3 regions of the Rossellomorea sp. FM04394 genome follow, and region 2 is predicted to be linked to each of the others. Evidence: predicted binding sites of a transcription regulator. Region 2 holds the regulator's gene; each other region holds the start of a gene.
The links. The regulator Rex, encoded in region 2, represses fermentation and respiration genes when NADH is low (regulators of the CRP and FNR family bind a similar motif). The targets are predictions, from matches to a motif close to TTGTGAAATATTTCACAA.
Positions count from the first base shown of each region.

Region 1 (10,514 bases), 1.0 Mb from region 2:
ATGTTGTTAATCCTGTCCTTCCTCCAGCCGAAACACCGGCTGAAGATTCAATATAAGCGGACGTAGGGCTTGTACCAAACATCGCTCCGACAGTCGTTGCAATGGAATCCGCGAGTAGTGCTTCACGTGCTCTTGGCATTGTGTTGCCCTTCATAAGACCTGCTTGTTGAGCCACTCCGATCATCGTTCCCGTTGTATCGAAGATGGTTACAAGTAAGAATGAGAACACAACGGCATACAATCCGTATTGAAAGACGTCTGCAAATGCTGTAAGAGGATTTGCTACGATCAGTCCTTCCGGGAGATGGGGAAGAGCCACAAACCCTTCTTTAAATGCTAATTCCCCTGTGAAGAATGCAACGAGTCCAGTGACAATCATTCCGATAAATAAAGCTCCATGGACACGTAACACCATGAGGATGAGTGTTACAGCCAACCCGATTAACGCTAAGATCGCCGAGGATGAATGCAGATCCCCAAGCTGTACCAGATTTGTAGGGTGAGCCTGGATAAGGCCGGTCAATCGTAATCCAATAAAAGCAATAAATAAACCGATTCCTGCTGTTATACCGTGCTTTAGATTTTGAGGAATGGCTTCGATTAATTTTTTTCTGAACGGTGTTAAAGAGAGAATGATAAAGATGATCCCTGCTACAAAAACGGCAGAAAACGCAACGATATAAGAAATATCATCATTCGCACCGACTACTGAGTACGTAAAGTAAGCATTCAATCCCATCCCTGGTGCGATGGCGATCGGGTAGTTTGCGAACAAGGCCATCCATAACGTTCCGGCTACGGCTGAAATAATGGTTGCTAAGAAGACTTGGTCAAATGGGACACCTGCATCAGCCAAAATAATGGGATTCACAACGACGATGTAAACCATCGTTAAAAATGTTGTAATGCCTGCCAGTATTTCAGTTTTAGGATCAGTGCCGTGTTCCTTCAATTTAAACATGGTAATACCTCCAATAAAAACGAACATTAAAAACACGCAACTTCTATAATATTCGGTAATAGGTTGGATTTCAATAGGAAAAACCGAAATTTTTTTAAGAAATTATATTGAAACCCCTTCCAAACCCCTTTTGTTTTCGATAAGATGTTATCAATTATAGAAGAATCAGTCTCTATAATGCCCAGGCAATAAACGATTTACCAAGAAAAAGTGACATCTCTTACGGAAAGGAGCGGTACTAACGTGTATACACAATTGAAAAACAAATCAATCTCTGAGCAGATTGAACTGATCACACGATCCTTAGTCGCTCTGAAAAGCTATAACGGAACAACAGGCGAACGTGAAAAAGCCCAGTATATATATGAAATGATTTCCTCATTTCCTTATTTTCAGGAGCATCCTGATCGAGTCTGGCTTCAAGAAGTCCCGAACGATCCGACAGGGAGGAAAAACGTGTTTGCCCTTGTGGAAGGAACGTCCTCGAAAACTGTATTATTCCATGCCCACTATGATACGGTGGGGACGGATGATTATGGGGCACTTCAAGATATGGCTCATGATCCCGACTTTCTTCAGAAATTCTTTATGGATTATGAAGGAGAGGAAAAGGTAAGGGATGATGCACTATCTGGAAATTGGCTATTTGGAAGAGGGGCTTTGGATATGCAGAGCGGGATTGCCGTCCACATTGCCAACCTTTTACACCATACGGAGCAAGCAACCCCAGATGGGAATTTACTCTTCCTATTTAATGGTGACGAAGAAAGTGAACATGCCGGAATGATTACTGCTTTAAGTGATCTCTATCGTTTAAAGAAAGAGGGCTTTGATTATTTGGCAGCGATCAATACGGATTTCATCTCTCCGATCTATGACGGGGACTGTAAACGATATATTTACACGGGTGCTGCAGGAAAGCTTCTGCCAAGCTTTTATATATATGGAAGAGAGGCGCATGTAGGGGATGTGCTGACATCCATCGATCCAACTGTGATCGCTTCCAAAATCAATCTAGAAATCAATCAGAACTTAGATTATCTGGAGGATATACCAGGTGAATTCACCCTTCCGCCATCTTGCTTGTATTTCAAGGATGATAAGCATACGTATAATGTCCAAACCCCTCTTAGCGCCTCTCTATACTTCAACTATTTTGTATACGAGAGAACCGCACGGGAAGTGCTCTACGATATGAAGAAGGCAGCATTAAAGGCAGTAAATGAACTGGAAGAACGGAGTAAAAAACAGTTTGAAGAGTATCGGAGCTATCATGGCTTCCCTGAAAGGGAGTTTTCCTGGGAAGTAGAAGTGTTGACGTTACGGGAGTATATCTTCTGGCTGAAGGAAAGAGGCATCGATCCGGATCCTGTCATGAAAAAGATCTTTCATGATATGGAGGGAGAAGATAGAAGAACAATTGCATATACCATGGTGGAGGCCTTGCAGCATCTGGATCCCGATCGAACACCCAGGGTGATCATCTTTTTCGCACCTCCATTTTTGCCTCACAACTTTGTGAATGAAGAAAATGAGTATGGCAAAAAGGTACGGGAAGTATTGGGGACATGTTTAAACGATATAGCAAATGAAACCGGTGAAGAATTCGTCATCAAACGGTTTTTCCCTTATCTCGCAGATGGCAGTTTTCTCTCTCTTCATGAAGAAGACGAGGATATCGAGGTCTTTAAAAAGAACCTGCCACTGATCGATCATTTGTATCCTGTCCCTATCGAAATGATCCGCAAGCTGAACATCCCTTCTATTAATATAGGAGTATATGGAAAGGATGGGCATCAGTGGACAGAGAGAGTGTATAAACCTTACACATTCTCTGTACTGCCGGAAATCATCCAGCGGGTGACGAAGGATTTATTGAAGATATGATGTGCCGGGAAAAACAGAACAAAAAGAGAGGTCATTCGCTTAGCGAACGGCCTCTCTTTTTTAATTGGCTATTTTACAATTTTTGTAGATTGGCTGAATTAATTAAGAGAACGGCTGGATTAATGATGGTTTCCGCCGGATTATCCAGAAAACCGGCCGGATTATTGATGATTTCGGCTGGATTCGATAGGACATCAATGAAGTACCGGACCATGATCGCCACAAATCCATTGAAAAAGTTGATTTCAAATGAAGTATCCATATTTCCTATGAATCGATCAGACTTCTATTTTAAAATATCCCCTCACGCCGCATTCAGATCTACCTGTATTCTTAAATTGTCATAAAAAGGTCAATCCTAAAAGATGCAAGAAGGGACCAAGTTTACTATAATAGAGATATTAATTTGTGAAATATTTCACTAACTTTTTAACTTTTGGAGTTGAGATAAGTTATGAAAGAGCTTAATCAAATGGCTAAACAGCAGAAATCATCCATGATGACGCTTTACGGAACGTCCCTTATGATGGGAGGAGTCGTGATTGGACAAGCTTATTTGCTGGTCAGCATTGTAGATGAAATGTTTATAGAGGGAGCTCTGTTTCAAGACATCCTCCCAATGCTTGGTGCTTTGCTCCTTATTCTAGTGGGAAGGGCAGCACTTTCTTATGTGAACGGACGAACAGGAATCAAGATGGCTTCGAAGGTAAAGAGTGATTTGAGAAAACGGCTATTAATTAAGTGGGCAAAAAATCCACTTCAAGCATCCATTCAAGGTCAGTCGGGACAAAAGGTCAGTACGATGATGGATGCAGTCGATGGTTTGGACGGGTATTACAGTCAGTATGTACCTCAAAGAATTCAAACGACGATTGTCCCGTTGATTCTTTTAATGACTATTTTTACTGAGCATGTGTATACGGGTCTGATCATGGTGATTACAGCTCCGTTCATTCCTTTGTTTATGGCGATTATCGGAGTCATGACAAAGAATAAATCCGAGAAGCAAATGGATAGGCTGACGGCTTTTTCGGGACGATTTCTCGATACCCTGCAAGGATTGACTACCTTGAAGCTACTTGGGAGAGGGAAGCAACAAAAAGAGGGGATACGTTCTGCCAGCCTTGACTTTCGTGAAGCCACGATGGAAGTGTTAAAGACTGCCTTCTTATCTTCCTTGATGTTAGAGTTTATCTCCATGTTAAGCATTGGATTGATTGCCCTGGAAGTGGGGCTTCGATTAGTCGTCTTCGAAAGTATTTCATTCTTCACAGCATTCTTTGTTCTCGTTCTTGCACCAGAGTTCTATCTTTCATTAAAAGAGCTGGGGCATGCCTTTCATACCGGGCGCGGGAGCATGGGAGCCGGTAAGAAGGTCTTTGAAGAGCTTGAAGAGAAGGATCAACCAGTAAAATGGGGAGAGAAGAAGTTTGAAAAGAGTGGGACTCCTCCAACAATTACCCTATGTAACGCAGGGTTTTCCTACGGGGATAAGGGATTTAATCTTCGAGGAATTACGGCTGCTTTTCCTTCCTGCAGCCAAGTGGCGATCGTCGGTCAAAGTGGAGCAGGAAAAACTACGCTCCTTCACCTTTTATCAGGTCTTCTGAACCCCTCTGAGGGAGACATTTTGATTGATGGACTTTCGAGAAGTGATTATGGGGAGAGAGACTGGTTTGATCAACTAAGTTATATCTCACAGAATCCTTACTTATTCTCGGGCACGATTGCCGAAAATATTGCCGTTGGCGGACGAAAGGGTGTCACCCTGGAAGAGATCGAATACGCTGCTGAAAAAGCAGGAATCTCACAAATGATTGCAGGTCTCGATAAAGGATATGAGACCCCGATTGGTGAAGCAGGAAGAGGGCTTTCTGGTGGAGAAAAACAGCGTATGGCCATAGCCAGGGCTTTTCTCAAAAAGCCGGCTCTAATTCTCTTCGACGAACCGACAACGGGATTGGATCTTCAAACGGAGAGGATACTGCAATCATCCATACAGGAATTATCAAAGAATTCAACAGTGATTACAGTAGCTCACCGTCTTCATACAATTCGTGAAGCGGATCAAATTTTGTTTTTAGAAAATGGGAGATTAGCGGGCATAGGAAATCATGAGGAATTAATGAAGTCTACTTCTCACTATCGTGATATGGTGACTGTACAGCAAGGAGTGAAACGTTAGATGAAAGAGTTAGGGTTTGTCGTAAGGCTGATGATGAAGGAAAAGAAGGATATTGTGTATTCTATTCTTTTTGGCTTTTTGGCCGGGTTAACCTCGGTCGGACTATTTGCTTCCAGTGGCTATTTAATTTCTAAAGCGGCCTTGGAGGTACCTCTTTATGCTCTGACGGTAATGATTGCTCTCTTGAAGCTGTTCGGTTTCACGAAGGCATTAAGCCGGTATGCGGAACGTTATTTCTCCCATCGGGCTACGTTCACGATTCTTTCGAACTTGCGGGTTTCCATCTATGAAAAAATCGAGCCGCTGGCGCCGGGGATTTTCGGGCGATATCGAAGTGGAGATCTTCTTTCAAGAATCGTAGGAGACGTAGAGAGCTTACAGAATTTCTTTCTTCGTGTCTTCTATCCACCGATTATCCTGGTGATGGTGTTCTTAAGTACGATCTTGTTTACGATGTTTTATTCTGTTTCTGTTGCATTGATCCTTATTGGGGGGCTTCTGTTGACGGGATTTATGGTCCCGGCCTATTTCGCTTTTAAACAGAGAAAAATAGAAACGACCTTACGGGAAAGACGAGGGGATTTATCCACAGAGGTAACGGAATTTCTTTATGGATTCAGAGATTTGAAAATATATCAAAGACTGGAGGACAAAGAGAAAAGTCTTGTTCAAGCAGCAACAGGATATGTGAGCGAGCAAAAACGGGAGAGCATCTATTCTCTCTATAGTCATTCAACGAACATCCTGGTTTCCCAGCTCATTTCATGGATCGTTTTGGCTTTAGGAGCTTATTCAGTCGGGGCCGGTCAAATGGATGGAATATATCTTGCGATGCTTGTCATGATCTCGTTAACCGTATTCGAAAATGCCACACCAATGGCGATTATGCCTATACACTATGAAGATTCACGAAGAGCGGCAGCCAGACTCTCTTATGTTATTTCCGAAGAACGCATCGAGAGGGACGGACCTTCATTATGCGGGACTCTTGATGGGGATGCTCCGTCATTCAGCATGAAGGATGTCAGCTTTTCCTTCGATGGAGAGGAGAGAAAGACATTGGAAGAGGTGAGTCTTGAGCTGCCTGCAGGCTCGAAAACGGCGATCGTGGGACCTTCGGGATCAGGGAAGTCCACATTGCTTCAATTGTTATTAAACTTTTACTCAACGGATCAGGGATCCATTTTCGTGAATGGTGCTTCAATTAAAGATATCGATAAAGAGTCGTTATGGGAGCATGCCAATGTGGTTCTTCAAGAAAATCATTTCTTCTACGGCACAATGAAGGATAATCTTATGCTGGTGCGTGACGATCTGACAGACGGGGAAATGGAATCGGCACTTGGAATAGTGAAGTTGGATCACTTTTCTTTAGAGGACACCGTATTAGAAAAAGGCGAGAATCTTTCTGGTGGAGAAAAGCAGCGATTAGCGATTGCCAGGGCCCTATTGAAAGGATCACCCTTATGGATGCTCGATGAACCGACATCTTCCGTAGATGCTTTGATGGAGAGAGAGATTTTTAATCATCTTTATACAGAAGCGCAAGGTGATACACTGATCCTGATCAGTCACCGGTTGACAGGTCTTGAGGAAATGGATCAAATCATCGTCATGGATCAAGGAAAGGTTGTGGAGGCAGGAAGGTTTGAAGAGCTAATGCAGGCAAAAGGATACTTCTATGAAATGAAACAGATTGAAAAGAGTGTGCTCTTTTAAAAGATAGAAAAAGCCGCATCCCCTGGGACGCGGCTTTTTCATAGGCTTATTCTGCCCAATCAATTAAGTTACGGATATCTAAGCGATCTGACTTACGTGCTTTTTGAAGCGGTTTCCCAATCGTAATCAGCATGATCGGGATATAACGCTCCGACACATTGAATTCGCTTGCGAGAGCTGCCGGATTGAAGCCGCCAATCGGGCAAGTATCCCAGCCCTTCGCCTTCGCAGCAAGCATGAATTGCATGGCAGCCAGGGAAGCATTACTGAATGCTGCGTCCCGTGGGTATTCGTCACGGCTGTATGCCCCGTTGATTTGTTTCTTCAGAACCTCTTTAATTTCAGCCGTCATTTCCCCTTTTTCAATGGCCGGGTCAAAAACAGGATCGATGTTCTTATTGGCTTCCAAGTCACCAAGTATAGCCACAACGGCAGATGCATCATGTACTTGCTGCTGGTGATAGGCAATCGGAAGTAGTCGTTCTTGAACTTCTTTATGATCGAATACAAGGAATTTCCACTGTTGAAGATTCCAGGCAGAGGGAGCTTTCCCTGCTGTTTCGAGCAGGCTGACTAATTCTTCGCGGGGGATCTCCACTTGAGGGTCGTACACTTTCGTTGAGCGTCGTTCATCGACTACTTGAAAGAAATTATCCATGATAAAGCCTCCTTGATGTTTAAAAAAGTGTTATAATATGGTATATATTTGTACGTTACTTACTTTTTGTAAGTGTATAAGCAATATGAACAATATAACCGACGTTTTATTTTGCGTCAAGGGTTAAAGATTTAGGATGTGTGAATGAAAATGGAAACAAAACTTTGTCCGAAATACGCCTCTGCCTTTGAATTATTAGGGAAGCGCTGGATCGGTATGATTATAAAGGTATTATTTGAAGGAACATGCCGTTTTAAAGATATAAATGAAGAAATACCAAATATCAGTCAAAAGGTGTTGACTGACAGGTTGAAGGAATTGGAGGACCATGGGATAGTGTCCAGGGAAGTTCTCGACGAAAAGCCGGTCAAGGTACTCTATAGCCTGACGAAAAAGGGTAGAGAACTAGAGCAGGTGATGGATGCCGTCCAGGTTTGGGCAGTGAAATGGGTAAAATAAAAGCCTGCTTCATTGAGGGCAGGCTATAGTTTAAGTTTATTGTTGTATATGTGCTCAAATGGATCCTCTTCATCGCGGGGATCATAGAAATGGATGGGCTTTAATGCAACGTAGCTTCCTCCGATGATGATGGCACAGAGAACGGGTAAGTATAAAATACCGAGCATAGTATAGCCTCCTTATCATGTTTTAGGGATTGGAAATGCCATTCTGGCCCCTTTCATGATTAACTCTAAAGTGTGAAACGCGTTTCAGAGCAAGCGTTTTATTTGAGTTTTGTGCACAATCGGTAGGGGCCATTCAGAATATCTAACGAGGGGTATGAGTATGACAAATATTCGCAGTATCGCGAAGCTTGCGGGAGTCTCGGTTTCAACGGTTTCAAGGGTATTAAATGAACACCCTTATGTGAAAGAAGAAAAACGTCAAAAGGTTCTCGAGGCCGTCGAGCAATTAAATTATATAAAAAACGCAAACGCTGTCCATTTATCCAAAGGCAAGACCTATAGTATAGGAGTTGTTTTGCCGTATTTGAACCTACCTTACTTCGGAGAGATTCTTCAAGGAATAGCAGGGGAAGCATTGAAACATGGATACCATCTTCAGCTTTTCCAAACGAATTATGACAGGGGAGCGGAACTTGACGCCTTTCATCGAATGCAAATGAAGGAAGTGGATGGATTGATCCTGACGTCGCGCTCCAATTCACTGGATGTACTTGCCCCATTCATCGGTCCCAATGTGGTTTTTTGTGAAAATGTGTACGATCCCACATATAAAAAGGTGTTCATTAATCACTACGAGGGAATAAGAAATGGACTCAAATACCTTTATTCAAAGGGTCATTCAAGGATCGGCCTGTGCTTGAACAGGACTTTCGGGACGAATAGCGAGGAAAGGATACGGGGGTTCTACGATAGCTCAGAAGCTGCCGGACATCCAGTGCGTGAAGAGTGGATCTTCTATGACTGCTATCATCTTCAAGATGGGAGAGATGTGGTAAAAGCTTGGGAACAGCAGAAAGAAAAACCCTCAGCCCTTATCGTAACGAGTGATCAGGTTTCAGCCGGTATTGTGACAGAGGCTGGTAAAAGAGGAATCAGGATACCAGATGATTTGGCTATACTAAGCTTCGATAATCATCCCATTGCCGATGCAATGGACATTACGTCCTTTGAAGTCCCGATACGAAAAGTGGGAGAAGAATCGTTTAAACTATTTCTTGAAAATGGGAATCCTCAACCGGTGCTACTGGAAACGTCATTATTGGAAAGAGGGACCGTATAAGTTCCTCAAGGGATTAGAGGAGGAGAAAAGGATGCCTGGGAATAAAGATGAACAAATGTTGATCATTTTAATGGGCGTTGTTGCTTTTATTGTGTTGCTTGTTATAGTAGGGAAATATCTTGTTTAGGACTTTTTTGACCTTGTCTTCATAACTCATTTGTTTCTGCCATATGGTAAGAGTAGTGAAGCGGTAGGTGAATGTATCATGTGGTCTGAATTCAAACAATTCATTTCAAGGGGGAATGTCGTTGATTTAGCGATTGCGGTCATCATAGGCTCAGCGTTTGGGAAAATAGTTGAGTCACTCGTTCAAGACATGATGATGCCGGCAATCGGAGTTTTATTTGGCGGCATTAATTTAGAAGGCCTGCACCTTCGAATCGGAGCAGAGGTGATTGAATTGGGGAAGTTTCTTCAAGCCCTTGTAGACTTTCTTCTCGTTGCCATGAGCATTTTTCTGATGATTAAGGTGGTCAACCGCTTAAAAGGCGGAGAGAAGCAGTACAAAGTGAAGCAAACGACGAACCTTGAGGTCTTACAGGAAATCAGGGATATTTTGAAAGATGATCAAAAACCTTCCCTTAGACAAGGTTTCCAGAGACCGGGTGAGGAGTTCACCAAAAGTGGTATGAAAATTCAAATGAGAACCGAAAGAAAAACAAGGTGAATTCATGATCATTGACCTAAATCCTACTTTTATAGTAGGATTACTTTGTGTTGTGTGACTATTTTTAAATCCTACAGACAAATGGGGTAATGATCGTGAAAAAAATTCATATTATTCATGAAAACAGTGATTGGACCAATCATTTAACTACTCGTCTCGACGAGCTTCAATTGCCTTATGAGGAATGGTTCCTGGATCAAGGAGTCGTCGATTTATCATCAGAACCGCCAGAAGGTGTTTTCTATAATCGAATCAGTGCATCTTCCCATACACGAAATCATCGTTTTGCGCCTGAGTTAACGGAAAGCGTTCTTTCTTGGTTAGAAAGATATGATAGAAAGGTACTGAATGGAAGCCGTGCCCTTCGGTTGGAAGTGAGTAAGGTGAATCAGTATATGGCCTTGAACGCTGCAGGCATCAAGACACCTAAAACCATTGCGGCCGTTGGAAAAGAGCAAATAATCGAAGCTGCTGAAAAGCTTGATAAACCATCCTTTATCACCAAGCATAATCGTGCTGGAAAAGGATTGGGAGTTCAGCTGTTTCATTCAGTTGATCCTTTGAAAAACTATGTATCCAGCGATGCGTTTGAAGAACCGTTAGACGGAACGACGCTTATCCAGGAATACATCGAAGCACCAGACGCTTCGATTACACGGTGTGAGTTCATTGGCGGCAAATTCATTTATGC
Region 1 covers NZ_CP168654.1:1,310,384-1,320,897, forward strand. The annotation lists gene ACCB35_RS06600 (NCS2 family permease) at 1-961, opposite strand, end outside; gene ACCB35_RS06605 (M20/M25/M40 family metallo-hydrolase) at 1,205-2,848, shown strand; gene ACCB35_RS06610 (hypothetical protein) at 2,922-3,110, opposite strand; gene cydD (thiol reductant ABC exporter subunit CydD) at 3,303-5,033, shown strand; gene cydC (thiol reductant ABC exporter subunit CydC) at 5,034-6,752, shown strand; gene ACCB35_RS06625 (nitroreductase family protein) at 6,799-7,410, opposite strand; gene ACCB35_RS06630 (winged helix-turn-helix transcriptional regulator) at 7,555-7,869, shown strand; gene ACCB35_RS06635 (hypothetical protein) at 7,893-8,036, opposite strand; gene ACCB35_RS06640 (LacI family DNA-binding transcriptional regulator) at 8,197-9,156, shown strand; gene mscL (large conductance mechanosensitive channel protein MscL) at 9,362-9,823, shown strand; gene ACCB35_RS06650 (RimK family alpha-L-glutamate ligase) at 9,919-10,514, shown strand, end outside.
Region 1: a site for Rex is predicted at 3,255-3,272, ahead of cydD (thiol reductant ABC exporter subunit CydD). Genes of this name have one in related genera too.

Region 2 (10,514 bases):
GGAAGACCTTGTGAGCAATTTCCCTTAAGTTAACACTTGGAGACGAACCCTTCGCCGCTACGAGCTGGAGTTTTTGATCATTTTGGACAACCAATAACACAAGCATATCTTCTCTCTTAGAGACGATGTGTTGAGCGATTTTCTGGAGCTCTTGGATGGGACGCCCTGCGTACGCTTTCTTAATCAATGTATGTCCTTCTTGCAGAGTTCCTTCTCCGAGTAAACCTTCTGCTTCATATGTCAAAAGAACTTCCTTCAAACCTTCCAGTGCCCTTTCCTGGTCTTTTTGTTTTGCCATTAGCCGACCAACGGCAGGTATCATACTTTCTTCAGGAGCCTGCAATACCCCCGTCAATTCCCTTAAGAGACCATGTTTCCGGTGCAACTGCTCAAGCACCCGATTCCCACACACAAACTGCAATCGGATATGCCCTTTATGCTTTTCCCAATCGAGTATCTTAATCGCTCCGACTTCACTGGTAGAACGGGGATGGGTACCTCCGCATCCGTTATAATCAAAATCCGGGATGATCACTAAACGGATATCGTCGGTGACGGTCGGCTGTTTTCTTAATGGATAGTGGGACAATTCCGCTTCTGTTATCCATTTTGTTTCAATCAGTCTGCTCTCTTGAATGACACGGTTCGCTAATGCCTCTGCTTCCAAAGCCTCCGATTCAGTTATATCCATTACGTCCAAATCGATGGTTAACATCTCTTTCCCTAAGTGAAAACTGATTGTCTCATATTGGAAGGTTTCCACAAAAGCGGCAGATAAAATATGCTGCCCTGCGTGCTGTTGCATATGATCAAAGCGTCTGTCCCAATCGATCTGTCCATTTACGTCCCCTGAAATATCTGCAAATGGCTCTTCTATGTAATGACGGATTTCTCCGTTCACTTCTTCCACATTGAATACCCGGTGATGATTTAATGTTCCAGTATCATGGGGCTGGCCTCCGCCTGTCGGGTAGAATGCCGTTTCTTCGAGCACGACGTACCAGCCCCCCTGTTCATCCTGTCGCTGATCTTGAATCGATGTTTGAAATGTTTTAGTATAAGCATCTTGATAGTACTGCTTAATTGTCATCGTTAAAACCTCTTTCTCAACTGTTCTTCCACTACTTTATCACATCGTTGGTGGAGAGAACCATTCAGTCCTTTATATCCTTCTTCTCTATAGAAATCGGTACCGTCCCTACTTGTTCCCAGGGAATTTCCCATCTCCGTTCAAATTCCGTTTTTGCCCCCTCATCGCCGGCAATGATTCTTTCAACTAATTCCCTTAATGCCATCGTAGTATAATTCATTTCATCACCTTCTTCTTCATTTTCAATGAATGGTGGAGGAAGCTGTGTATATTATTGATCTCTTATGATACTTTTTACCTAATCCAATCACCCCTTAAACATCCATAAGGCCTACAAACTCTCTACTGGCCCACACTAATCAAATCTTTCTTCATATTATGGAGTGAAAATGACTCTTAATCTGAAAGAATAGGTGAGAATATGAGGGTAACACCAGGATATACCATTCTATTAGCGGTTCTCATTATGGCGATCTCAGGATTTATTTCCTTTTATAACATTGGTAAAAACAATAATAAAGCCAATATAATCATCACCAATACGGTTAAAAATAACATCTACGGCAGTGTTGGAAAGGTGGATACCGTCATCTCCAATCAGGTGTCGAAAGGGACAGCCAATTTGGAAAACAATATTATGAACAATGGCAAGGGAGATGGGAACGGGGAAATCAGTAGTTCTATTGAAAATGATGTTAATGGAACCTCCGGGGACTTAAAAAACAATATTACAAACTCCGTTGAAGGAGATGGAAATTACACGTTCTCAAATTCCACCCAAAACGAGCTCGGTGACGAAGCTGATATCAATGTACGGAATACGGTAGAAAATAAGGCAAGCGGGACTGATGGAGATCCACCGCCGCCGTCACCCACACCTGAAGTTGTGTGGGGTATCGATTCCGCCAGTGAAACAACGGAAAGCTTTTATGCCTGTGTAAGAGAAAACTTCGGGGACCCGACCGTTTTTGGACGCTACCTCGAGACGAGAGAGAACATATCCAGAGGGCTCACACCCCAACAGGTTTCTTTGATTCATTCAAAAGGAGACTATATCCTTCCTATCTTTAACAATTTTAACAATGCCACAGGTTTTGAAAATGGAATAAATGAAGCAAGAGAAGCAATCGGATATGCCCAGGATCTCGGGATTCCCTCTGGTGTCGCCCTATTTGCCGATATTGAACCAACCTATCCGGTAGATGCGGAATTTATCAGAGGATGGTTTGAAACGATTTCTGCCTCCCCTTATGAATCAGGGATTTATGGAATCTTCGATCCTGAAAGAGCTTTATATCAATCTTATAACGCAGCCGCTCAGAGTAATAACGCCATACTGGAAGAAAATTATATTTGGACTGCTTCACCAAATGTCGGAATCACAACTCAGGCAGAGGCACCTGAATTCAATCCCGAAGCACCGGAAGGCTCCCTGGCATTTGGATGGCAATATGGAATCGACGCAGAAACATGTAACATTGATACGAACCTTTTCGATGGTGAACTGTTAAAGGTATTATGGAAGCCTGGCTCATAACTAAAAAGACTACCTCCTATAACTAGGAAGTAGTCTTTTTACTTACTATTTATACATCGGACTGCTTCACAAGAGTGAAACGGTCGGCATTTTACATCATGCCGCCCATTCCACCCATGCCGCCCATGCCGCTCATGTCAGGCATGCCGCCGCCTTCTTCAGGAATGTCAGCAACTACCGCTTCAGTAGTCAAGAACATTGCTGCTACAGACGCTGCGTTTTGAAGCGCAGAACGAGTTACTTTCGTAGGATCTACGATACCTTTTTCGATCATGTTTACCCACTCACCAGTAGCTGCGTTGAAACCGACACCTACTTCTTCCTTCTTCAGACGTTCTACGATGATAGAACCTTCGAGTCCAGCGTTGTGAGCGATTTGACGGATCGGCTCTTCTAGAGCACGCAGCACGATGTTAATACCAGTTGCTACATCTGCATCCGCTTCGATTGATGCTACTTTGTTGTATACGTTCACAAGGGCAGTACCACCACCGGATACGATACCTTCTTCTACTGCTGCACGAGTAGAGTTCAATGCGTCTTCGATACGAAGTTTACGCTCTTTAAGCTCAGTTTCAGTTGCAGCTCCGACTTTCACGACTGCTACTCCACCTGCAAGCTTAGCAAGGCGCTCTTGTAATTTTTCTTTATCAAATTCAGAAGTGGACTCTTCTAATTGAGCACGGATTTGATTTACGCGAGCTGCGATTTTTTCCGGATCTCCAGAACCTTCAACGACAGTAGTGTTTTCTTTCGTTACCACTACTTTCGCAGCGCGGCCAAGTTGAGTGATGTTCGCAGATTTAAGATCTAATCCAAGATCCTCTGTGATCACTTCTCCACCAGTAAGTACTGCTAAGTCTTCTAGCATTGCTTTACGACGGTCACCGAAGCCAGGAGCTTTGACAGCAACAGCGTTGAATGTTCCGCGAAGTTTGTTCACAACAAGTGTTGCGAGAGCTTCACCTTCAACATCTTCAGCTACCATTAATAGTGGCTTACCTTGTTGTACGACTTGCTCAAGAACAGGAAGTACTTCTTGGATGTTGCCGATTTTCTTGTCAGTGATTAAGATATATGGATTTTCAAGAACAGCTTCCATTTTATCAGAATCAGTGACCATGTATGGAGATGCATATCCACGGTCGAACTGCATACCTTCCACTACGTCAAGTTCAGTAGTGAAACCTTTAGATTCTTCGATTGTGATGACACCGTCGTTCCCCACGCGCTCCATTGCTTCTGCAATCAGTTGACCCACTTCTTCGTCAGCCGCTGAGATTGCCGCAACTTGAGCGATTGAATCTTTACCTTCGATCGGCTTAGAGATCACTTTTAATTCTTCGATAGCAGCTTGAACCGCTTTTTCGATACCTTTACGAACGCCAACAGGGTTAGCACCGGCTGTTACGTTTTTAAGACCTTCGCGGATCATCGCTTGAGCAAGGACCGTTGCAGTCGTTGTACCATCACCTGCGATTTCATTTGTTTTGCTTGCTACTTCAGCAACCAGTTTTGCACCCATGTTTTCGAATGCATCTTCTAATTCAATTTCTTTTGCAATCGTTACACCATCATTTGTAATAAGTGGTGAACCGAACTTCTTCTCAAGTACCACGTTACGTCCTTTTGGTCCAAGAGTTACTTTTACTGCATTTGCTAATTGATCTACACCGCGAAGCATGGAACGGCGTGCTTCTTCGCTGAATTTAATATCTTTAGCCATTGATAAAGTCCTCCTCTTATTTAAATAGAATATTGTTTATATACGAAGTTTGATTATTCGCCAACTACAGCCAGAATATCGCTATCACGAAGGATCAAGTATTCTGTGCCTTGGTATTTCACTTCTGTACCAGCGTATTTAGAGAAAATGATTCGATCGCCGACAGCTACCTCAAGAGCAACGCGCTCACCGTTGTCAAGAATGCGACCAGTACCTACAGCCATCACTTTACCTTCTTGTGGCTTTTCCTTTGCGGAATCCGGTAGCACAATACCGCTTGCTGTTTTTTCTTCTGACTCAACTAGCTCGATAACGACGCGATCACCTAGTGGTTTTAACAAGTGAAACAACCTCCTTGAAATTATGTAAATGATATTTATTAGCACTCGCTTGTTGTGAGTGCTAACACAACTATTATATTAATTAATTCGTTTTCATTTTGCAAGAGTCCTGCTTAAAATTTTTTTCGTCATATTTCTCTTTTTTTCACACCCTCCTATACTATGCCTCCCCATACGTCTTTATTCTTAAATCGATTGAAGAGCAAACCCCTTAAATTTGAACACTTTCTCTTTTCTTAGTAGAATTGTACAGGAGTATGTTCAGGACGAATTATTAGTCCTTCATCTAACAGGTATTAAAGGAGATCAAACGTTGAAAAAACATTTCGGATTTATCTTAATTGCCTATATCGTAATGCAGCTTTCCAGTGTTGTCGGGATACCCCTTTTATTTAAGATTGGTGCTGATGTCCTTGCGATTCCAGAGCAGACATTACGAAATGTCGTTCCGGGATACTGGCTTGTGATCAGCTTTACATTAACTCTCCTCGTCGTCTGGGGCATTCTGAGAAAGAGCGAGACAAGCACCAATCTTGAACGTTCCGCACCAATGAATGCAGGAAGTTCAATTGTGTGGGCTATAGTGGGGATATTTATGGCGTTCATCGCTCAATCCATCGCAATACAAATTGAGTATGCGTTAGGGATCGAGATGGGATCTGAAAATACGCAAATGATTATCGGGATTATCGAAAAGGTACCGCTATCGATGATGGTCGCTGCGATCATTGGCCCTATATTAGAAGAGATTGTTTTCAGAAAGATTATCTTCGGTGTACTTTACGAGAAGATGAATTTCTTCTTCGCCGCGTTAATCAGTTCTGTTATCTTTGCCCTTGCTCATTTTGAGCCTGAGCATGTGATCTTGTACTCTGCAATGGGCTTTACGTTTGCGTTTCTATACGTCAAAACGAAGCGGATTCTGGTTCCAATATTTGCCCACGTTGCCATGAATACAACGGTCGTTCTAATGCAATCTATTTATAAGGATGAAATTGAAAAAATGATCAACGAAGCTGAACAAATACAAGGATTTATTGGAGGATTATTTCTATGAGGAGATCACCACTATTTTCAGGCGTGATCTATCTCCTTCTCGGTGTGCTCTTCACATACTTTGCTGTGCAAAATGTACAGGATGATGGTTGGGGATTTTTCACTTATATGCTCGTCTTTCTGGCAACCCTTGATTTTGGATCCGGGTTGCGGATGGTGATGCTGCATTTCAAGATCAAAAAGAAAATAGAGAATAAAAAATAAGGATTGATCATTTGATCAATCCTTATTTATATCCTCAAATTGTTCCATTTCAAGCTTTTGTTCTGCTTCTAAAACCTTCTTAAATCCGATCTTAGAGATCCAAATACTGATTTCATAAAGAAGAAGCAAAGGAACGGTTACCATTAAATGCGAGACGATGTCCGGCGGTGTAATAAAAGCCGCGACGACTAACAATATGAAGTACGCCACTTTTCTCATTTGTACCAGGAGCATCGGGGTAATAATCCCCAGGCGTGTCAGAAACAGCATTATAACCGGCAGTTGAAATAGAAAGCCGAATGGGATGGTTATTTGAAACAGGAAATGAAAGTATTCATTAATTCCAATTACTTGCTCGATATTCAGATTGGTGGATAAACCCATCATGAATTTCACGACATATGGAAACAAAATAAAATATGAAAATGACAATCCACCTAAGAAGAGAAGGACAGAAATCGGTATGTAACTGAGCGTTACCTTTCTCTCTTTCTCATATAAGCCTGGACTTACGAACGACCATACTTGATATAGAATGATGGGTGATGTCATGATGATCGCAATAAACATGATCATCTCCATATAGATTTTGAGAGGATCTGTGATCCTGAAAGCGTTCATGGTTAATTCTTTCGCTTCATCTGCGTGCTGCAAATATCGAATCAACGGCTCCGCAAGAAAAAAACTGACGATTACCGCTAACAAGAAGAAAACGACTACAAACATGAGTCGTTTTTGCAATTCTCCTATATGTTCATAGACTGTCATGTCTCTTTGACTTTGACTCATGGCGTTCATCCTACCCTACTTAGCTTTTTTACTAGTATCGTCCTCATCATCTGCTAAGCCCTTTGTTGCATTTTTAAATTCACGTAATGTATTACCAGCTGCTTTCCCTAACTCAGGCAATTTCTTTGGTCCGAAAATCAGTAAAGCAACAACCGTTATCAGTACAATACTACCTGCACCTAACATAATGAGACACCTCCTCTTTTACCATTCTATCATAACGTATATACGAATCATTTTCTATTCGGATATGATTCCATCTTGTGACATTTCCGTGTCATCCTCTGAATAATGCTTTAAGAAATATACCAGCGATTGAAGCTCAACTGCTAAATCAATATGATGCACGCGAATATGGTCCGGAACCGTCAATCTCGCAGGAGTGAAATTCAGGATCCCCTTAATATTAGAAGAAACCAATCGGTCTGTGATATTTTGAGCAGAAGATGCCGGAACCGTTAGAATGGCCACTTCAATATCATGCCCCTCAAGACGCTCTTCTAAATCATCTAAATGAAAAACGGGTACATCGCTGATTTGCGTCCCAACCTTCTTTTCATCCACTTCAAAAGCCATTTCAATCTTAGTATTATTATTTTTTATGAAATTATAATGAAGAAAAGCTGTACCGAGATTCCCTACTCCTATCAGTACAACCTTCGTAATGGCATCTTGATCTAATGTCTTACGAAAAAAGGATAAAAGGTAATTTACATTGTATCCATAACCCTTTTTCCCCAAAGCACCAAAATAAGAAAAATCTCTGCGTATCGTAGCAGAATCAACCTTCACCGCTTCACTCAATTCTTTCGATGAAACTCTCTGCTTTCCCGATGAGTACAGATTCTTAATAAAGCGATAATATAGCGGAAGGCGCTTAGCCGTTGCCTGTGGAATTTTCGTTGTATCCTGGTTCATATTGTATTCCCCCACATCTATTCAAAAACCTCTGATACCGCTTCCAAAATAGAAAGCATACAGAATTTAAAACTCTACTTCCCATCATACACTATATTTTATCCTAAGTGTACGAAGATTAATAGTCGATTTATTGCCGTTCCCCTCCATAATACGGTACACTAGCACTATGAAATAGAGGTGAAACGTCATGATTCTACTACAAGTGAATCAACTTACGAAAAACTTTGGTGCCGATAATATCCTATCAAATATTAAGCTTGAGATACAGACAAGAGATCGGGTGGCTCTCGTTGGACGCAACGGAGCAGGAAAATCGACTCTTCTAAAAATAATTGCAGGTCATCTCTCCTATGACTCCGGAGATATCACGAAACCAAAAGGGGTTTCCATTGGATACCTCGCGCAAAACACAGGCTTGGAATCAGAGCTTTCGATTTGGTCAGAAATGCTGACCGTATTCGAAGAATTACAAACTCAGGAAAAACAATTAAGACAACTTGAGAAACAAATGGCCGATCCTTCTGTTTATGAACAAGAAGATTTATATCAACGGGTATTAAAGGAATATGATGAGCTTCAAGTACGCTTCAAAGATTCCGGCGGCTATCAATATGAAGCCGATATTCGTTCTGTCCTTCATGGATTGAATTTTGCCGACTTTGATTATGAAACGAAGATCTCTACTTTAAGCGGTGGTCAGAAAACCCGTCTGGCACTTGGTAAGCTTCTATTGACCAAGCCGGACATCCTTATTCTTGATGAGCCTACCAACCACCTTGATATTGAGACTTTATCGTGGCTTGAGACGTACCTTCAAAGCTATGAAGGTGCTGTCCTGATCGTTTCCCATGATCGTTACTTCTTGGATAGCGTCGTCAATCAAGTGTATGAAATTTCACGAAATCGAAGCAAAAAATACTTGGGTAACTACAGTAAATACCTTGAACAGAAAGCAGAAGACTACGAGAAGGATCTCAAGATGTTCGAGCGCCAGCAACAGGAAGTCGCCAAACTCGAAGACTTTATCCAACGAAATATCGCCCGTGCTTCTACTACCAAAATGGCCCAAAGCCGCAGAAAAAAACTGGAACGAATGGATATAATGGATAAACCGCTGGGAGATGAGAAATCTGCCAACTTCGCTTTTCAAATTGATCGTCCAAGCGGGAATGATGTTCTTCACGTCCAAGATCTGACCATCGGATATGGTAAAGCCGAACAGATTTCATCTCACATCGATTTCTCTATAAAAAAGGGAGACAGCATCGCTCTTGTTGGTCCTAACGGTATCGGTAAGTCTACCCTATTGAAAACATTAGTGAATAAACTCCATCCTCTTGAAGGTGGGTTTAAATTTGGTTCAAATGTTTCGATTAGTTATTACGATCAAGAACAAGCTGAACTCTCTTCCAATAAGACCGTTTTAAATGAGCTGTGGGACGAGTACCCGATGAAAATGGAAAAAGAAATCAGAACCGTACTCGGAAACTTTTTATTCTCAGGGGAAGATGTCTTAAAGCCTGTTTCCACACTTAGCGGTGGAGAGAAAGCTCGACTCGCTCTCTCCAAACTTATGATGGAAAAAGGGAATGTCCTCATCCTGGACGAACCGACAAACCATCTTGACTTGGACAGTAAAGAAGTATTGGAGAATGCCTTGATTGACTATCCAGGAACGATCCTTTTTGTGTCTCATGACCGTTATTTCATCAATCGCATCGCTACAAAGGTTGTTGAACTTTCCAGGAAGGGATCAACAGAATATCTTGGCGATTATGATTATTATATAGAAAAATTGCAACAGCAGGAAGAACTGGCAGCACTCGAGCAGATGGAGCAAGGGCAACCTGTTTCACAAGGTACCATTCAAAAGCAATCTCATAAAATCGATAAAGAAGCAAAAAAACTTGAGCGTCAACGAAGAAGAAGAGTCGACGAAATTGAAAACCAAATGGAAATCCTGGAAGAAAATATTCAAGAAAAAGAAGACCTCCTTTGCGACCCGGAGATCTTTCAAGATCATGAAAAAGTCCAAGATATCAATGAAGCACTGACAAAAGAAAAAGAAGAGCTTGAATCTCTATTGGAAGAATGGACAGAACTAGAAGAACTTCTTCAAGGAGAACAATAATCCACAGGGTTGGGGATAAGTATTCAAACATCTTGCTCCCCGCCCTTTTCTTATTCCACATCATTATCCACAATCAAAATCCTAAACAACCGTTATTCACACAACTTTTCCACATTATCCACATTCAAAACCTGAATTATCCACAGTCGATTGTATGGAATAGGCTATTTTTCCCATCCCTTTTTCACATAATGTACACAACTTATACAAAGTTATTAACAACTTATCCACAAACTGTTGATAAAACGTATGTTCGTTCCTTTTTCTTTTCTTGCTACCTTTTTTGCTATAAGTTAACCACAAGATATTCACATGTTCCTCCGTCTATTAACAACTTGTAAATAACAGTTCTACAAAGAGAAAAAGCTTAAACGAAGTTAACGTTTAAGCTTTCACTATTAAAAATTCTCTATATCAAGCCCGGGATGTGCATTCATATCCATGCCGCCTCTTTTTCCTTGTTCGAATAAAACCGTTCCTGCCGCTGCAATCATAGCGGCATTATCTGTACAAAGGGATAACGGCGGGATGACCAGCTCAGCTTCTATTTCTTCAAACGCATCATTAAGAGCTCCCCGTAACCCTTTATTAGCTGCAACCCCGCCAGCCAATAACACCTGCTCGACTTTATATTCCTCCACAGCCTTAACCGTCTTCGTTACCAACACATCAATCACACTAGCCTGAAAACTGGCTGCCAGGTCTTGTGGATGAATGGT
Region 2 covers NZ_CP168654.1:264,584-275,097, reverse strand. The annotation lists gene ACCB35_RS01550 (DHHA1 domain-containing protein) at 1-1,090, opposite strand, end outside; gene ACCB35_RS01545 (hypothetical protein) at 1,155-1,310, opposite strand; gene ACCB35_RS01540 (glycoside hydrolase domain-containing protein) at 1,512-2,627, shown strand; gene groL (chaperonin GroEL) at 2,719-4,353, opposite strand; gene groES (co-chaperone GroES) at 4,407-4,694, opposite strand; gene ACCB35_RS01525 (lysostaphin resistance A-like protein) at 5,008-5,751, shown strand; gene ACCB35_RS01520 (YdiK family protein) at 5,748-5,954, shown strand; gene tatC (twin-arginine translocase subunit TatC) at 5,970-6,743, opposite strand; gene ACCB35_RS01510 (twin-arginine translocase TatA/TatE family subunit) at 6,759-6,929, opposite strand; gene ACCB35_RS01505 (redox-sensing transcriptional repressor Rex) at 6,984-7,661, opposite strand; gene ACCB35_RS01500 (ABC-F family ATP-binding cassette domain-containing protein) at 7,852-9,795, shown strand; gene tsaD (tRNA (adenosine(37)-N6)-threonylcarbamoyltransferase complex transferase subunit TsaD) at 10,194-10,514, opposite strand, start outside.

Region 3 (10,514 bases), 1.4 Mb from region 2:
ATCGGTGAAGGAGCAGATCGAGGTCTATTAAATGATTTGTCCCAATGGGGAAAAGGTCGATTTTATGATGTCGTCGACGCCAGTGTGATACCGAGTATCTTAACAAGGGAGACTGTCATTACAACAAGGACCTATATTGAAGACAATCCATTTTATCCAGCGATTTTTTCGTCTAAATGGGAACCGTTATTTACAGAAGGCATTCCCAAAATGAATGCCTATATTGCCACTAGTCCAAAAGGCACTTCTCAAGTGGAGATGAAGAGTGAGAAGAATGATCCAATTTTGGCAACCTGGAGATATGGTCTGGGGAGGACATTTGCCTTTACGTCCGATACAACTGGAAAATGGACAGGGGATTTCGTCAGGTGGAAGGGATGGCCGACGTTCATCAATCAGCTTGTTACACGTTCGTTTCCTGATATTCAATCCAACCCGTACACCATCGATGTGGAAGACGATCGGGGACATACTCAGTTAAAGCTTTCGGCATCTGCGGGAGATGTCTCACAACTTGATGTAACGGCACTTGATGAAAGTGGAAAAGAGGTTCCTGCAACGACGAGAATCAAGGCTCCGGGAGACTATGAAGTCGAATTTGAGAGCAGGTTATCACCCGGATTATATCATATGAATATCTCCAAGGCAGGTGAAGAGAGTGGAGTCTCATACCAAACAGGCTTTGCGGTTCCATATTCAAAAGAATACTCCTACAAGGGGGGAACCCGAACACTGGAAGAGATAGTAGAAGCAACGGGAGGGAAGCGGTATTCATCCCCTAAAGAAGTCTTTCGAGATTTCAAATACAAATCATCCAGAGAGCAATCAATCCGTACACTCCTTATGATTATTAGTTTTCTACTATTTTTTAATGAAATTGCTATAAGAAGGTTTGGATTAGGACCTATATTGGAAATCATTAATAAGCTTAAAAGGAAGATCCCTGTCTCCGCTCCCAAAGAACAATCAACTTTAGAACAACTTGGAAGCAAAGTGAAACAGAAACGCGGGGGGAATGAGCAGGAAAAACCTATAAGCAGCAAGCAGACTATGCCTGAAGTTTCAGAGAAGAAGGGGCAGATGAACAAATCCAAGGTTAAACAGGATCCTCAAGAAACTAAGGATGATGATCGCCTTCAACGTCTACTGAATGCAAAAAGGGGAAGAGGCAAATAAAAAGAGAAGGTGCGGGCACCTTCTCTTTTTACTTTCATTAGCTTTCTTTCTTTTCGATATACACCTGGTGAGGGTATGGAATTTCAATTCCATTTTGGTCAAGAGCTTCTTTTAGAGCTTTACGAAGTTTCCGTTCCACTCCCCATTGTTCCATGTTTTTCGTTTTGCATAGCACTCTCAATACTACATCTGAAGCGCCAAGTGTCTGAACACCTAACACATTTGGACCATCTACAATATTGTCATCTTCTTGAGCGATCGTGTCACAAACCTGCTGAAGCACGACCATCGCTTTGTCAATGTCATCATCATATGAGATCCCGATATCAACAAGTGCCCTCATATTTCCACGGGAATGATTGCTGACACTCGTAATTTCTCTATTTGGCACATAATGCAGAGTGCCATCAAACCCACGTATATGAGTCGTTCTTAAACCAACCTCTTCTACAATCCCTGAGAAATTTCCAGTGGACACGTAATCCCCTACATCCACTTGCTTTTCCAATAGAATAAAGAATCCAGTCACTACATCACTTACTAATCCTTGTGCCCCAAAGCCAACTGCAAGACCAACAATTCCTGCCCCGGCAAGAATAGCCGTCACCTGGATCCCAAAGATTTGTAAAATCGTAACAAAGAAAACAAAAATCAGAATGTATCCGATAATATTTTTTGAAAGACTTTGTAGTGTTTGGGCGCGGCCTTCAGAAACATCATTTCTCTTGCGGTACTTATCAAAGACTCTCTCAACCACTTTGTTAGCCGCACCTTTCACGATAATGAAAGCGATCCAAATCGCTACAATCTGTAAAGCGCCAATTCCGATCGTCACCAATAAACCGCCCCAATTAAAATTGGCAAGTCGGTCACTTAATGCATTAAGACCAAGTATGTAATTCAATCCAAAACATCCTTCCATTAAATAATGACCATTCTAGTATACACAATTCACCATAGGACATGTCAAAGAGTATATCAAAAAGCATATTGTTTTATTCCCCAGTTGAGAAATGGTAAACTTTATGTAGATGTTTAATCAGGCAGAAAAGTGAGTAAACTTCTATATAATGGGGAAAACCAAGTAAGGGATATTGTCAATAAATTATAATCATTTTAACATTAAATTGATTATAATTTGAGATTGACTAAAAAAAATTAATCCTATATAATGAAAATTGTGATTCAGAAAGGACAAGCCTTCCTTTCTCAGATAAAATATTTCATTAAAAACTCATTGGAGGGATTCACTCATGGCAGAACGCATGGTAGGTAAACAAGCTCCACGTTTTGAAATGGACGCTGTATTGCCAAACAAAGAATTCGGTAAGGTGTCACTGGAAGAAAATATGAAAAACGATAAGTGGACAGTATTGTTCTTCTACCCAATGGACTTCACTTTCGTTTGTCCAACTGAAATTACAGCAATGTCAGACCGCTACGATGAGTTCGAAGATTTAGATGCAGAAGTTATCGGTGTCTCTACAGACACCATTCATACACACTTAGCTTGGATCAACACAGACCGTAAAGAAAATGGTCTTGGTGAGCTAAGATACCCATTAGCTGCAGATACTAACCACAGTGTATCCAGCGAATACGGAGTTCTAATCGAAGATGAAGGTATTGCTCTTCGCGGACTATACATCATCAACCCTGAAGGGGAACTGCAATATCAAGTAGTATTCCACAACAATATCGGCCGTGACGTTGAAGAAACCCTACGTGTACTTCAAGCACTTCAAACTGGCGGACTTTGCCCGGCAAACTGGAAGCCAGGTCAGAAAACTTTATAATTTCTAAATGAATAAAGGCCTAACCGATTGTTAGGCCTTTTTCTTATCACATTCCATTAATTACAGGAGTAGGACAAATTCATCCTGTTGACAATAGAAATAATACTTAAGACGGATTGAAGGAGGCTCTATTAATGAAACTTCGTGAACCAATGCCTGATCTAACAGGCGCCACAGAATGGTTGAATGGAGAAGTAACAAAGGGGGATCTGGTGGGAGAAAAGCCGACGCTTATCCACTTCTGGTCCATCTCTTGTCACCTATGCAAAGAGGCCATGCCTCAAGTAAATGAATTCCGAGACAAATACAGTGATAAACTGAACGTGATGGCTGTTCATATGCCACGTTCTGAAGAAGACCTTAACATGGAAGAAATCAAAAAGGTAGCGGCTGAGCACGATATCACTCAGCCAATCTTCGTAGACAGTGAGCATAAGTTAACAGATGCATTTGAAAATCAATACGTGCCAGCTTACTATGTATTTGATAAAGATGGGAATCTTCGCCACTTCCAAGCAGGAGGAAGCGGGATGAAAATGCTTGAAAAGCGCGTCAATCGTGTGTTGGATGAAATGGAAAAAAGCGAATGAGTTCAAACGTATTATGGAGAAGAGATCGGTCAAAAGACCGATCTTTTTTTGTGGATTCATTTTTACAATAAATAAGAATAATACGATTAGAAGGATAATTCACAAAAAAGTAAAAAATTCTAAAAAAGGGTAGATAAATATTTCGAAAGCCGATATATTTATTAGTACGTCGTTTTTTTCTGGAACACTGAAGGGAGAGAAAATATGGATACATTTAAAAAATTGAAAGCCTTTTATTGGCCTTATAAAAGGCATTTTATCATTTCAATGATCTTTTTGATCTTTGTTACCGGCATTACTGTTGTCTATCCAATGATCCTGCAAATCACGATCGATGATGTGATTCTGCAAGGGAACTACCAGTGGATTCCTTACCTGGCATTCGGGTTTATCGGCATCATGATAGTGAAGGGTGTTGCTACCTTTATTCAACAATATAATGGAGATCTATTCGGTATTACTTCCGTTTACAGACTGAGAAACGAACTGTATGAAAAGCTTCAGTTCCTTCCATTCAGTTACTACGATAATGCCAAAACAGGGGATCTCATGTCCCGGCTGACGGCAGATGTAGAAGCATTCCGTTTCTTCTTATCATTTGGTTTTTCCGAATTGCTTCGCTTTTTCCTTTTGGTAACGGTAAGCTTTGGGGTTATGTTCTACTACTCACCTCAACTGACATTTGTCACCCTCGTTTCCTTACCATTTCTGGCGATTGCCGTATACAAATTTGATAAAGCGGTTCACCCGGCTTTCAGGGGCATCAGAAAATCATTCGGAAAGCTGAACACCAATGTACAAGAAAATATTTCAGGAATCAATACAGTAAAATCCTTATCGCGGGAAGATCATCAAATCAACAAATTCAACCGATCAAACGGTGATTATAAAGATAAGTACCTTTTCACCTCGGACATCTGGGCAAAGTACTTTCCATTAATGGAGTTCTTGGGAAATGTAAGCGTGGTGACACTCCTCGCATATGGTGGTTATCTGGTGATGAACGGCAACCTTCAACCAGGAGAGCTTGTCGCGTTCTACAGTTTAGTGTGGTACATTATCTGGCCGATCATGAATCTTGGATTTACGATTAACTTGTTTTCCCAATCGAAAGCATCAGGGGAACGTTTACTCGAGATACTTGAAGTGGATGAAGAAATAAAAGATCATCAAGATGTTCTTCACGTTGATCGAATGAAGGGTGAAGTGGAGTTCAAGCATGTGTCCCTGAATTACACCGTTCATGATGAAGCTGCACTGGAGGATATTTCCTTCAAAGCAGAACCCGGAAAAGTCATCGGTCTGATCGGAGGGACCGGCTCGGGTAAAACAAGTATCACACAACTCATTACACGTTTCTATGAACCCGAAGAAGGAGAAATTCTCATTGATGGCCGGGACCTGAAAGACTACTCTTTAAAGTCCCTGCGTAAAAATATTGGATTCGTCCTTCAGGAGTCTTTCTTATTTTCCTCGACCATCAAAGCCAATATTTCGTACGGGCGACCTGAAGCAACCATGGATGAAATCATGGAAGCAGCCAAACGGGCACAAGCTCATGATTTCATTTCAGAACTGCCTGATGGCTACGACACAAGACTCGGAGAAAGAGGTTTAGGTCTTTCCGGTGGCCAAAAGCAGCGAATTGCCATAGCCCGTGCGATCTGTACAGATCCATCGATCCTGATCCTTGATGACGCTACAAGCGCCGTAGACATGGAAACCGAATTCAGAATTCAAAAAGCGCTGAAAGAAGTGATGTCGGATCGAACGACCTTTATCATTGCACACCGAATTTCGTCTCTTAAGCATGCAGACGAAATCCTCGTACTGGAAAACGGGAAAGTCGTCGAAAGGGGAGTTCATGAATTCCTACTGAAGAATAATGGGCCGTATCAACGGATCTATGACATCCAATACAAGGACCAGAAAAAAATATTACAAACTCAGGAAGGGTAGGTGAGTGGATTTGAGTCAGAAAAACAAAGTGAACAAAAGCGTACTAAGCAGATTCCATTACTCTACAGATCAAGTGATTGATAAGCCGTTTAACTGGGAACAACTCTACCGGTTACTAACGTATTTAAAACCCTATTCTAAAAAACTTCTGCCCTTATCCATCATCACCGTTCTGATCACAACAGCAGTACGATTGATCGTACCTATTCTGATCGGGGTATACACATTAGACAAAGCAATCAGGCAGAAGGATTCCAATTTACTCTTTACACTAGTTGGAATTATCGCGGGACTCTATGTATTGAACTACGTTGCAAACGTGCTCAGAATCAGATGGATGAATCAGCTGGGGCAAGGGGTCATTTACGATCTCAGAAAGCATCTTTTCAGCCATGTTCAATGGTTATCCCATCGCTTCTTTGATCAGAGGTCAGCCGGTTCCATCCTGGTCCGGATCATGAATGACATTAACTCCCTGCAGGAACTCTTTACAAACGGAGTTATAAATCTCTTGATGGATATCATTCTACTTATTGGAATCATCGTCATCCTATTTACGTTAAGTCCTGAGTTAACACTGGCCGTCATGGTCATTCTGCCAATCATGTTTTTTATCTCAACCAGCTTACGGAAAAACATCCGCAGATCCTGGCAGATGGTACGACTCAAACAATCGAAGCTAAATTCCCATCTTAATGAAAGCATTCAGGGGATCCGTGTTACTCAATCATTCACTCAAGAAAAAGAAAACATGGCCTTCTTCGATGGGGTAAACACCGAAAACTTCGATAGCTGGAGAACAGCCACAAAGAAAAATGCCATGTTCCGCCCGCTGGTAGAATTGACAAACGCCATCGGTACAGCGGTCCTCATATGGTACGGTGCCCATCTTATCCAAGGCGGCTCATTGGAACTCGGAGAATTCGTTTCATTCGCCTTCTACCTGGGGATGTTCTGGGAGCCCATTTCAAGGCTCGGTCAAGTATATAATCAACTACTGATCGGTATGGCTTCATCAGAGCGTATCTTCGAATTCCTCGATGAACAACCGATTGTAAATGAAAAAACGAATGCAGTGAACCTGACTGACATCAAAGGAAGAATTCAGTTTGAGAATGTTGAATTCTCCTACGATGACAAACGAAAAGCATTGCAAAACATTAACCTTGAAATGAAAGCCGGCCAAACCGTCGCATTAGTCGGTCATACCGGTTCAGGAAAAACCACGATCGCCAACCTGATCAGCCGTTTTTACGACCCGACGAAAGGTGAAGTGAAGATTGATGGGGTGAACCTGAGGGATGCATCCGTTTCAAGCTTAAGAAGCCAAATCAGCATCGTACTTCAGGATACCTTCATCTTCTCCGGAACGATCATGGATAACATCCGATTTGGACGTCCAGATGCTACGGACGAAGAGGTTAAGAAAGCAGCCGAAGCAATCGGAGCTAATGAATTCATCGAGAAGCTTTCTAATGGATACGAGACCGAAGTTGAAGAACGGGGGAACGTATTATCAGTCGGTGAAAGACAATTACTGTCATTCGCCCGAGCACTCTTGGCAAACCCGAGAATCATCATATTGGATGAAGCGACAGCATCCATCGATACAGAAACAGAAGTCAAAATCCAAAACGCACTGAAAAAACTACTGAACGGCCGGACCGCGATCATCATCGCCCACCGCCTATCCACGATCCGTGAATCGGACAATATCTTTGTTCTGGAAAATGGAAGAATCAAAGAATCCGGTAACCACGATGAGCTGATGGAGCAGCAGGGTGATTATTATGAGCTGGTTAAATCGCAGTTCAGGATGTTGGATGCGATGTAAGTTGAGAGGAGCCCCGCACAGGTGTGTGGGGTTTTTTTCGTTGTAGTTATGGGAGGGGGAGTTGTACGGTGGGGTTGCGGAACTTGTCGGAATTTGCAGAACGGTTGGTATTGTGAAAATAAGGTTGATATAATGAAAAAACGGTTGATAAATTTAAATTTTGGTTGATAAAACAAAATAACAGTTGATAAATTTCTATTACGGTCGATAAAAAAATCATTACTGAAATTTTTCCAATAATAAAGGGAATTCTTATTTGAAAGTAGAATACTATTATTACCAAATTCGAAAGGAATGATAATTTGATCATTAAAGTAAGAGAAATCCCCCTAATTATCCTCTATTTTGAAGCCTTGTTAAGGAGGCTACCCCGGGAATCCAGCCTCAGATCCAAGATTGAAGAAAACTTGCTTAAAGCTTGGGCAGGTTACCATGGAGAGTGTAAAGTAGACCGGCAAGTGAGTACAATCGATAATGAACACATGCTCGTCCTTAACGATCTACGCATACCAATGGGGGAGAGTTTCTTCCAAATTGATACTCTAATTCTCACTAGAAATTTTATATTGATTTTAGAAATAAAAAATATAGCGGGATCAATGGAATTCGGAACTCAATTTGAACAATTTTCCCGTACTCTTAATGGAGAAGTAACAGGCTTTCCCAATCCCCTCTCTCAAGCGAATAGATATAAGATACACCTCACACAATGGCTCCAAAAGAAAAAACTCCCTATTATCCCAATTGAATTTTTAGTTGTATTCACAAACTCTTCTTCATTGATATCTACCTCTAGTCAGAGTAAAAATACTTTAGGTAGGGCTATCAGAATAGAGAATCTCGTTGCGAAATTTCTTACCATTCAACAAAGCTGCTCTAATTCGAATTCAATTCTTGAAATGAAAGAAATTAATAAAATTGCCAATTCCCTAATGAAGGAGAATGCTCCATATTCTAAATTTAACCAACAGCATGAAGGGATCATACGCGGTGTTATGTGTACCCGATGCGAGAGATTCAATATGGTACGTAACATGAGGTCTTGGTACTGTCCTGATTGTGGAGAATTTGACCGGAATGCTCACCAACAGACTATTTATGATTACTTATTACTTGTAAACCCAAATATCACCAACAAACAAGCAAGAGAGTTCTTAGGTGTTGAATCCTCCAGAGTGGCCTATCATCTCCTAAATAACATGGACCTTTCTTCAAAAGGTAAAGGAAAAGGTAGAATCTACTATCTCCCAAAAAACCTCAGTCATCAGTAATCTCTAGTAAAATTAAGCCCCATCATCCCCAAGCAACATCATTGCCAACCACCCTAAAAACCCCTAATATAAAGGTAGAACCAATGTTTGTGAAAAACGTCACAAAATATTCATGTTCAACACATCACAAACTCATTTTCAGGTTTTATAATGGACCATAAGTGATAAACAGGAGGAAAGAGCTGTTTACGAAAAAAAGTAATTCGGTAGGGGGAGTAGTGAATGGTTTTGGATAGTGTGATTTTGAGTAGAATGCTCACGTCGACAACCCTTGCATTCCATATTATATTTGCGACGATTGGGGTAGGGGTGCCGATCATGATTGCCATTGCAGAGTTTATGGGGATCAAACGGAATGATCCCCATTATCTATTGCTTGCTAGAAGATGGGCAAGGGGATTTACCATTACAGTTGCGGTGGGGGTTGTAACCGGTACAGCCATAGGGTTGCAGCTGTCCTTATTATGGCCTTCGTTTATGCAGGTGGCCGGACAGTTGATTGCCCTGCCCTTGTTTATGGAAACTTTTGCGTTTTTCTTTGAGGCTATCTTTTTAGGAATCTATCTTTATACTTGGGACCGATTTAAGAATAAGTGGATTCACTGGCTGCTGACGATTCCCGTTATGATTGGTTCTTCAGCTTCTGCGTTGTTCATTACGACGGTAAATGCGTTTATGAACACTCCTCAAGGGTTTGAATTGGAAAATGGGAAAGCAATTAATATCGATCCGATTGCTGCGATGTTGAATCCGGCAACTCCTACAAAAGTGTTTCACGTATTGACGACTGCCTATTTAACATCTGCTTTAGTGTTGGCGGCGATTACGGCATTTGCGATTCTTCGTAAGAAAGGCGGGGAGTATCATAAGAAAGCCCTGCGTTTAACGATGGTTTCTGCACTGATTTTCGCTTTTGCCACTGCTTTGGCAGGGGACTTATCAGCCAAATTCCTGGCAGAGTATCAGCCTGAGAAGCTCGCCGCAGCAGAATGGCACTTTGAAACGGAAGAGAATGCGGATCTGATCGTATTTGGAACACTGGATGAAAATAATGAGGTCCATAATGAGATACGCTTACCCGGATTCTTAAGTTTTCTGGCAGGGAGTTCTTTTGAAACAGAGGTTATTGGTCTGAATGAATTTCCTGAAGATGAACGGCCGCCTTTATGGATTCACTATATGTTCGACCTGATGGTATCAATTGGATTTTACAGTATCTTTATTTCAGCTGCATTTATTTTATTCTGGAAGTGGAAGAAGCGAAATGAATGGAACAAGCCTCTTTTATGGGGTATTGTAGCGAGTGGACCACTTGCGATGCTGGCGATTGAATTTGGTTGGATTTATGCCGAGGTGGGGCGACAGCCGTGGATCATGAGAGGGTATATGAAAGTGGCAGATGCTGCAACGAAAGCCGATGGAGTAGGCTTGACGTTTGCATTGTTTGTTGGTCTCTATATCCTCCTGGGCGTGCTATGTGTGGTTGTATTAATCAAAATGTTTAAAAATAAGCCTGCAGAGGCGGAATTAGAACAACGTTTTCCTAAGAAAGCGAGTTAATGAGAAATAAAAGGGCTCCTTCTTTAGTAGTCGAGGAGAAGGGGCTTCAAGCTTTAAGGGAGGAATGGGCATGAGTTTGGAAGTAGTAGGGATTACCGTATTGTGGATATTCCTTTACGGGTACCTTATTGTGGCATCGATTGATTTCGGGGCTGGCTTCTTCGCCTTTTATGGAAGAATGAAAGGCAAGGAGCATACATTAAACGTGTTGATCAGCAGATATCTTTCTCCGGTATGGGAAGTAACAAACGTCTTTTTTGTCTTCTTCTTTGTGGGTCTTGTCGGTTTTTTTCCCGACGCAGCCTATTATTATGGAACGGCATTATTA
Region 3 covers NZ_CP168654.1:1,690,348-1,700,861, forward strand. The annotation lists gene ACCB35_RS08490 (VWA domain-containing protein) at 1-1,176, shown strand, start outside; gene ACCB35_RS08495 (mechanosensitive ion channel family protein) at 1,214-2,080, opposite strand; gene ACCB35_RS08500 (peroxiredoxin) at 2,430-2,972, shown strand; gene ACCB35_RS08505 (TlpA family protein disulfide reductase) at 3,107-3,562, shown strand; gene ACCB35_RS08510 (ABC transporter ATP-binding protein) at 3,767-5,521, shown strand; gene ACCB35_RS08515 (ABC transporter ATP-binding protein) at 5,526-7,355, shown strand; gene ACCB35_RS08520 (nuclease-related domain-containing protein) at 7,658-8,626, shown strand; gene ACCB35_RS08525 (cytochrome ubiquinol oxidase subunit I) at 8,849-10,186, shown strand; gene ACCB35_RS08530 (cytochrome d ubiquinol oxidase subunit II) at 10,257-10,514, shown strand, end outside.
Region 3: a site for Rex is predicted at 8,714-8,731, ahead of ACCB35_RS08525 (cytochrome ubiquinol oxidase subunit I). Genes of this name have one in related genera too.